Linked DNA regions of Verrucomicrobium spinosum DSM 4136 = JCM 18804. The main gene of each other region encodes a partner of the protein of the gene in region 2 in a complex. Links are inferred from orthologs where the notes say so. Each region holds a gene or a part of one and is shown on either strand. Other genes may lie near its edges.

What was found. Proteins that work in one complex are often made in the same cells at the same time.
Region 1: the proteins of metK (region 2) and groL are in contact, whole or in part, in a cryo-EM structure (PDB 8P4O), measured with the Escherichia coli proteins. The link is inferred for Verrucomicrobium spinosum DSM 4136 = JCM 18804 from one-to-one orthologs.

What each region holds. Positions count from the first base shown.
Region 1 is NZ_ABIZ01000001.1:2,496,695-2,499,665, forward strand. It holds groL (chaperonin GroEL), read right to left. Parts: upstream 2,311-2,971; coding sequence 691-2,310; downstream 1-690. Other genes in the region: VSP_RS10140 (hypothetical protein), read left to right, coding at 1-39; VSP_RS10150 (co-chaperone GroES), read right to left, coding at 2,360-2,650; dnaK (molecular chaperone DnaK), read right to left, coding at 2,871-2,971.
Region 2 is NZ_ABIZ01000001.1:1,619,142-1,624,994, forward strand. Bases 1,185-4,137 are described here. They hold metK (methionine adenosyltransferase), read left to right. Parts: upstream 1,185-2,049; coding sequence 2,050-3,225; downstream 3,226-4,137. Other genes in these bases: VSP_RS06410 (ArsR/SmtB family transcription factor), read right to left, coding at 1,185-1,988; VSP_RS06420 (four helix bundle protein), read left to right, coding at 3,276-3,680; ahcY (adenosylhomocysteinase), read left to right, coding at 3,745-4,137. In the rest of the region: VSP_RS38980 (DUF4190 domain-containing protein), read right to left, coding at 1-42; VSP_RS38985 (DUF4190 domain-containing protein), read right to left, coding at 181-1,014; more of VSP_RS06410, read right to left, coding at 1,047-1,184; more of ahcY, read left to right, coding at 4,138-5,169; VSP_RS34150 (hypothetical protein), read left to right, coding at 5,287-5,487. UniProt on the Escherichia coli protein: Catalyzes the formation of S-adenosylmethionine (AdoMet) from methionine and ATP.

The DNA.
Region 1 (2,971 bases), 880 kb from region 2 along the record:
GCGCTGGTGGGAGCGACGGTGGTCTTTGTGTTGAAGTGAGAGCCGCTGCGCGGGGAGACACAAGACTGCAAGACGCAAAACGCTGGAGAGCGCGCAACTCGCCTGGCATAGATTCCGCGCGCGCCAGTGTCTTGGAGTGTCGGTGGCTTGACACCGCTTTCGCCTGCCGGATGCGTTTTGGCTTATCCCGTGCCTCCGCCAGCATGTCTGTTGGCATTGTGCTGCCAGTGGTCTGACGAGGCGCCTGGGCGGGCAAACGTGGTCCGGCAGTTTTTCAAAATGACCTACGCATGGGAAGCTCGGGGAGCGCACGCAGCACATGACACCGCATCCATCTGACGTGGAGGCGTTCATGGCGGTGGGGAGAAAGTGGATGCAGTTGGCCGCCCCACCTGATCATCTCTCTCCGGAGGTTCCCAGGGTTTGACTCGCTTGAGGCTCGTCCAACCACTGGGCTGTGGTAGATATCCCCTTCGGGGAAAGCTACAGACTGAATAGGTAATGGCAAGAGCCGCGAAAGCGGTGTCGAGCCACCGGCACTCCAGGACGCTTCGCGACTCTTGTTCGCGTTGGAGTTGTTGAGCCCTGTCTGATGGTTTGTGAAAACAAAAAAGCGGGCCGCAGTTTCCTGCGACCCGCTGATGCTTGGGTTATTGGTTCACCGTTTTACCGGCTTACCGAACCACTGAATTACATGCCCATGCCGCCGTGGTCGTGAGCAGGCTCAGCCTTCTCTTCCTTGGGGATGTCGGAGATGAGGCACTCCGTGGTGAGGAGAAGACCGCTGATGGAGGCGGCGTTCTGCAGGGCGCTGCGGGTGACCTTGGTCGGGTCAACGACGCCGGCCTTGATGAGGTCCACGTATTCGCCGGTGGCGACGTTGTAGCCGCTGTTGCCGGAGCCCTTCTTGACTTCGGCCACGATGAGGGCGCCTTCCAGACCTGCGTTGGCGGCAAGCTGGCGGAGAGGTGCTTCGATGGCGCGGCGGACGATGTCAGCGCCGGTGGCTTCGTCGCCAGTCAGCTGGAGCTCAGCCAGAGCAGCCTGAGCACGGATGAGGGCAACACCGCCCCCTGGGACGATGCCTTCCTCAACGGCTGCACGAGTGGCGTGCAGAGCGTCTTCCACGCGGGCTTTCTTTTCCTTCATCTCGGTCTCGGTGGCAGCACCGACGTTGATGACGGCCACACCGCCTGCGAGCTTGGCAAGGCGCTCCTGGAGCTTCTCGCGGTCGTAGTCGCTGGTGGTTTCGTCGATCTGACGACGGATCTGGTTCACACGGCCGGCGATGGCCTCGGAACCGCCTTCGCCTTCAACGATGGTGGTGTTTTCCTTGTCGATCGTGACGCGCTTGGCGCGGCCGAGGTCGGTGAGCTCAAGGTTTTCGAGCTTGAGGCCGAGGTCTTCGGTAATGCAGCGACCACCGGTGAGGATGGCGATGTCTTCAAGCATGGCCTTGCGGCGGTCGCCGAAGCCAGGAGCCTTGACGGCGCAGATGTTGAGGGTGCCGCGGAGGCGGTTCACCACGAGGGTGGCGAGGGCTTCACCTTCGACATCTTCAGCGATGATCAGAAGCGGGCGGCCGGTGCGGGCCACTTTCTCAAGCAGGGGAAGGAGGTCCTTCAGGTTGCTGATCTTCTTCTCGTGGATGAGGATGAGGGCGTTCTCAAGAACGGCTTCCATGCTCTCAGCATCGGTCACGAAGTAGGGGCTGAGGTAGCCCTTGTCGAACTGCATGCCTTCCACGACGTCGAGGGAGGTCTCGATGCTCTTGGCTTCTTCCACCGTGATGGTGCCGTCCTTGCCCACTTTGTCCATGGCGTCGGCGATGATGTTGCCGATTTCGGTGTCCCAGTTGGCGGAGACGGTGGCGACCTGGGCGATTTCGGTCGCGTTGGTCACGGGCTGGCTGATTTCCTTCAGCTTGGCCACGATGGCCTCGGTGGCCTTGAGGATGCCGCGCTGGAGGGAGGTCGGGTTGGCACCGGCGGTCACGTTACGGAGACCTTCGGAGTAGATCGCCTCGGCGAGCACCGTGGCGGTCGTGGTGCCGTCACCGGCCACGTCGCTGGTCTTGGAGGAGACTTCCTTCACGAGCTGGGCGCCCATGTTTTCATAGGGATCGCTGAGTTCGATTTCCTTGGCCACGGTGACACCGTCTTTGGTGATCGTGGGGGAACCGAATTTCTTCTCGAGGATCACGTTGCGGCCGGAAGGCCCGAGGGTGGCTTTGACCGCTCTGGCGATCTTTTGCACACCACGGAGAAGTGCCTGACGGGCGCTTTCGTCGAAGTTGAGTTGTTTAGCCATGTTCTTAGGTATTCGATGTTTGAGTTAAGTGGAGAGGATCCGCCCGCAATCAGGCGATGATGCCGAGGATGTCGGTTTCGTTGATGATGAGCACGTCGTCGCCGTCGAGCTTCACTTCCGTGCCGCCGTACTTGGAGATGAGCACCTTGTTGCCGACTGCAACCGTGAAAGTCACGTCCTTGCCTTCGTCATCCTTGCCGGTGCCGAGAGCGAGAACTTCAGCCTCTTGGGGCTTTTCCTTGGCGGTGTCGGGCAGAAAGATGCCGCCCGCGGTCTTTTCCTCGCTCGTAACGCGCTTAACAAGGACGCGGCGGCCCAGAGGTGTGATTTTGGTAGCCATGGTTGGTATGCTGTATGCTTTTCGGGTTTCTGTTGTGTTTTGGTTTGGTTCACCCAGTCGGTAGCGCGCCGTTTTTCAAAAATGCGGTGTCGCTACCGGCTGTGGGGAAATCTCTGTCGGTCACTGAATCCACGTCGGAAGCGGGACGCGGAAAGCGGTTGAAGCACGGGATCGGACCCGTTTTTAGAGGGGGGATGCCGCGTGCTTCAAAGGGGGAGTCTTAGCTCTTTTTGTCGCTGTCAACGACCTCAAAGTCGGCGTCCACGACCTTGCCCTTGTCCTTGGGTGCCTCGGCAGCGCCTTCGGGGGCACCGGCAGCTT
Region 2 (5,853 bases):
TTCTCCAAGGGGGCTGCCGTCTCTGCCGAGGTGGTACTGCATGGTGGGGAGTCGTTGGGGGCGGGAGGCAGGGGTGACAGGATGGCCGTGCCCATCAAGCACCGTGCACGCCAGAGTCCTGCCACTTCCTGAATGCTTCGCGAGATTTTTTCAACCCTAAATGCAACCTGCCCTGGCTGGTTAGGGGGCGGAGAGATTTGGCGGAGGCGGGATCGAAAAATCCGTGTTACCGTCCCTTCTGCCCACGACACGTTTGCCGCGGATCTCCGCCTTGCTGAGGAAGAGGGGTGCCTCAGGGTTCTCCCCGTCCTTTTGCCCAGCGCCCAGATACTCGTAGCCAGGAGAGCTATTGCTGAGAGGGCAGCGCAAAAGGCTGCTGTACACCTCTTGCTCCAGGATGCCGTCGGTGACCAGCGCGTCCAGGTTGTCCGGGTACTTGCCTTCGTGGTCCAGGGCATAAATTTTGCACGCCGTCACCAGTTGCCGGACATTGCTGATGGACTTGGTGATGTTTCCCCGCTCCTGGATGCGGGTGAAGGTGGGTAGCGCGAGGGATGCCAGAATGCCGACGATGGCGAGGGCGATGGAGGCGTAGCCCATCACCAGGCCGGCCACCGCCATGCCCTTGCCCCCGAGTGACCCACCGGACTGGCGCACTCGCGTGAGCGCCATGTGGCCAAGGACGATGGTGATGATCGATCCGATGCCGCACAAGCCGAAGGTAAAGATGGAGATGATGCCCATCACCAGTGCGGCAATGGCCAGACCATTGGTGGGGGAGTGGTACTCCGGGGCCACGGAGGAGGAGAGCGGCACCTGGGTGACCGGGGCGCTCTTGATCTTGGCCGCAGGGGTCATCTGCCCAAACAAGGTGCTCAGCGGCACCCAGTCGGCCTGCCCTTCCTTCCACCCCAGATCCGTTGCTTGAAACTTGCCGTCGAAAAGTCCATGGCGGATTTCTTCGGCGGTGAATTGCCCCAACTGCTCACCATTGCGCGCGACATGATAATCCATGCGCAAGACGCTATGGATTTTGCTTGTGGACGTCAAGATTTCAAAGCAACGGCCAGAAGCGTCTGAAAGTGCGGGCTCTTTGCCTCACGATCCACGAGCCGGATCTCGATGTTTTGGAAGCCTGCCCGCTCCAGCATTTCATGAAGTTCCACCTCGGAAAAGCCCAGCCAGACATCGGCGTACAGCAGCCGCGCTTTTTCGAAGCTATGGCGGAGCAGGTCCAGCACAATGACCCGGCCGCCGGGCTTTAGAATGCGGTGCGCCGCCGCGAGGGCGAGCTCGGGCCTGCCGGCGTGGTGCAGGGCCTGGCTGAAGAGGGCCACATCCACGCTGCCATCGGTGATCGGCGGGTCTTCGATGTCGCCCAGCCGGTAGTCGAGATTGGCGAAGCCATGCTCCTGCGCGAGGCTGGAACCGTAGGCCACCATTTTCTCGGAATTGTCCACCGCAATGACCTGCCGCGCATGCTGCGCCAGCATCTGGGAGACCACCCCCTCACCGGCCCCCAGATCGGCAATGACCAGCGGGGGAACGAAGTGCAGCAGCATCTCCCCCAGCGCCTTCCAGGATCGGCCGGGAATGTACTGGCGGCCAAATTTGCCCGCCAGAGCGTCGAAGTAGGATCGCGCGGTGTCAGCGCGCTTCCGGCGCACGAGCTTGAGGGAGGTGAGGTCATGTTTCGCCTCATGCAGTTCCTGGGTGGCGGCGTCCAGCAGCGCCAGGAGGTGCTCGTGGGTCTCCTGATCCTTGGGCCGTGGCGGCTGCAACTGGTACAGCCGGTTCTTCCCAGACCGGCGGTCGGTGACGAATCCCGCCGTCTTCAGGCGGGCCAGCTGCGCAGAGATGTTGCTCTGGCCCAGGGCCAGAATCTCCTGCAGCTCCGCCACAGAGAGCTCCTCATGACGCAGCAGCGCCAGGATGCGCACGCGGGTGGCATCGGAGAGAAGGGCGAAGGATTTGAGAATTGACGACACGAGAGGAGGTAGTAACGTATCAACGCATCATCATTTGTAAATACGAACTGAAACCCGATCCATGCCAAGCTCCTACATCTTCTCCTCTGAATCCGTCGGTGAAGGCCATCCCGACAAGGTTGCCGACACCATTTCTGATGCCGTACTGGATGCGTGCCTTGCCCAGGACAAGAACAGCCGTGTGGCCTGCGAAACCTATGTGAAGAGCAACATCGCCATTGTCGGCGGTGAGATCACCACCAAGGCCAAGCTCGACTACGTCCAGATCGTGCGCGACGCCATCCGCGAGATCGGCTACGTGAACAACGACGACGTCTTCCACGCAGATCAGGTGTTCGTCATGAACATCATCACCGCCCAGTCTCCGGACATCGCCCAGGGCGTGGACGCGAAGAAGGCCAAGGGCAAAAAGACCGCCGAGCAGGGCGCTGGTGACCAGGGCCTCATGTTCGGCTACGCCTGCAATGAGACCCCTGAGCTCATGCCCGCGCCCATCATGTACGCCCACCGCCTGGGCCGTGAGCTCACCGCCATCCGCAAGGCAGGCAAGGCCGCCAAGTGGCTGCGCCCCGACGCGAAGAGCCAGGTCTCCGTGGAGTATGTGGACGGCAAGCCGACCCGCATTGTGAACGTGGTCATCTCCACCCAGCACGCTGCCGGCGTGGAGCACGCAGAGATCGAGAAGTTCTGCATCGAGAAAGTGATCCGCAAAGTTCTGCCGAAGAACATGCTCACGAAGGACACCGAGTTCCTCATCAACCCCACCGGCAAGTTCGTCGTCGGCGGCCCGCAGGGCGACACCGGCCTGACCGGCCGCAAGATCATCGTGGACACCTACGGCGGCATGGGCCGTCACGGTGGCGGCGCCTTCTCCGGCAAGGACCCCTCCAAAGTGGACCGCAGCGCCGCCTACATGGGCCGCTGGGTCGCCAAGAACGTCGTCGCCGCCGGCCTCGCCGACCGCTGCGAAGTTCAGTTCGCCTACGCCATCGGCCACCCCGAGCCTGTGAGCGTGCACGTTGACACCTTCGGCACCCACAAGAAGTCCGAAGACTCCATCATCGCCGCCGTGCAGAAGGTGTTCTCCTTCAAGCCCGCCGACATCGTGAAGCAACTCAACCTCCTGCGCCCCATCTACAGCAAGACCACCAACTACGGTCACTTCGGCAAGGACGATGCTGATCTTACCTGGGAAGCGATCGACAAGGTCGCGGCGCTGCAGAAGGCGACCAAATAAGACAGAAGACACCAGACTGCCAGACACCAGACATCAGACCTGACCCCGGCATGGCGCATCACAACTTTGAGGAACTGGAAGTATGGAAGCGGAGCGCCCGTCTGGGCGTCGCTGTTCTCCAGCTTGCAGATACCTTGACGCTTTATGCGCTGCGAGATCAGATGGCCCGGTCTGCCATCTCCATCGCTTCAAATATTGCTGAGGGTTCTGAGCGAGATAGTGACAAGGAGTTCCGCCGCTTTTTGGCGATAGCCAAAGGCTCTGCTGCGGAACTCCGCACTCAGCTCTATCTCGGTCAGCGAGCCGGGCTGCTTACTGCCGAAAGCGCTGCTCCCCTGATCAGGGAGGCAAAGGAAGTTTCCTCCATGATTCAGGGTCTGATCCTCTCGCTCACCAGGGCATCAACTTCGGTCTGCCTGGTCGCATGGATCAGTCTGGCGTCTGGAGTCTTCTAGTCTGGTGTCTCTTCTCGTAAGCCATTTCAACGAACCAAAACCCCGAACCACCACCACCACCACCATGAGCAACCGCGTTATTCAAACTGAAGACTACAAAGTAAGAGATTTCTCCCTGGCCGATTTCGGCCGCAAGGAGCTGGACATTGCCCAGCATGAAATGCCCGGCCTGATGGCCACGCGTGAGAAGTACGGCCCTAAGAAGCCCCTTCAAGGCGTCCGCATCACGGGCTCCCTGCACATGACCATCCAGACCGGCGTTTTGATTGAAACGCTGACGGAACTCGGTGCCGATGTGCGCTGGGCGTCCTGCAACATCTTCTCCACCCAGGACCACGCTGCCGCCGCCATCGCCGCTGCCGGCACCCCGGTGTTCGCCTGGAAGGGCGAGACCCTGGAAGAATATTGGTGGTGCACCTGGAAGGCCATCATGTTCCCCGGCGGCAAAGGCCCGCAACTGATCGTGGACGACGGTGGCGATGTCACCCTCCTCATCCACAAAGGCTATGAAATGGAGAACGGCGACACCTGGGTGGACACCCCCTCCGACAACCACGAAGTGTCCGTCATCAAGGCTCTGCTCAAGCAGATCGCCGTGGAGCAGCCCGGCATCTTCCACGAGATCGTGAAGGAGCTCAAGGGCGTCTCCGAAGAGACCACCACCGGTGTGCACCGCCTCTATGAAATGGCGAAGGCTGGCAAGCTGCTCTTCCCCGCCATCAACGTGAACGACAGCGTCACCAAGTCCAAGTTCGACAACCTCTACGGCTGCCGTGAGTCCCTGCTGGACGGCATCAAGCGTGCCACGGACGTGATGATCGCCGGCAAGGTCGGCGTCGTCTGCGGCTACGGCGATGTGGGCAAGGGGTGCGCCGCTGCTCTGCGCGGCATGGGCGCCCAGGTCATCGTGACGGAAATCGACCCTGTGTGTGCCCTTCAGGCCGCCATGGAAGGCTACCGCGTCATGCCGATCGAGGACACCCTTGGCACTGGCGACATCTACGTGACCACCACGGGGAACAAGGACATCATCACCGTGGAGCACATGGTGAAGATGAAGGATCAGGCCATTGTTTGTAACATTGGCCACTTCGACAACGAGATCCAGGTGGACAAGCTGGAGAAGCTTGCCGGCATCCAGAAGCTCAACATCAAGCCCCAGGTGGACAAGTACACCTTCCCCGCCGGCAACAGCATCTACATGCTGGCAGAAGGCCGTCTCGTGAACCTCGGCTGCGCCACCGGCCACCCGAGCTTCGTCATGAGCAACAGCTTCACCAACCAGACGCTGGCCCAGATCGAACTCTGGGAAACCAGGGACTCCCGCCCCATCGGCGTGACCGTGCTTCCCAAGAAGCTCGACGAAGAAGTGGCCCGCCTCCACCTCGGCAAGATCGGTGTGAAACTCACCGTCCTCTCCCAGGAACAGGCCGACTACATCGGCGTGCCAGTGGACGGCCCGTACAAGACGGACCACTACCGCTACTAAGCGGAACAGGCCCCCCTCACCGGGCGGCTGGAGATGGACTCAAAACGCGGTCCCCTGAAAAGGGGGCCGCGTTTTTTTGGATCTTGGTTCGCAGGGGAGTGATGGAGTGATGGAGTGATGGAGTGGTGGAGTGGTGGAGTGGTGGAGTGGTGGAGTGGTGGAGTGGTGGAGTGGTGGAGTGGTGGAGTGGTGGAGTGGTGGAGTGGTGGAGTGGTGGAGTGGTGGAGTGGTGGAGTGGTGGAGTGGTGGAGTGGTGGAGTGGTGGAGTGGTGGAGTGGTGGAGTGGTGGAGTGGTGGAGTGATGGAGGGGCGGAGTGATGGAGGGGCGGAGTGATGGAGGGGCGGTTCGGGGGAGTTATGTCATGAACCCTGTGGATTTGTGCGATCTTGATGCTGCGGTGGCATTGCTTCCTGAACCCGGAGGGTTCGCCATGCATAGCCATGGGTGAAGGGAGCGTAGCGAACGCAACCCATGGTAAGTGGCACTGGGCAATCTACCGCGGAGCGGTAGGCCCATGGCGGCCAAGAATTCCACCAGGTGCATCCCGTGAAGGACGGCAGCGGTTCGGTACGCGATGGGCCTACCGCTCTGCGGTAGCAGGCAAACAGACCCATTCCATGGGCGGCCCTTTCCCGATCTGTGAGCTCGGTCGACCAGGGGGTAATTACACGTCTTGGCGTTCG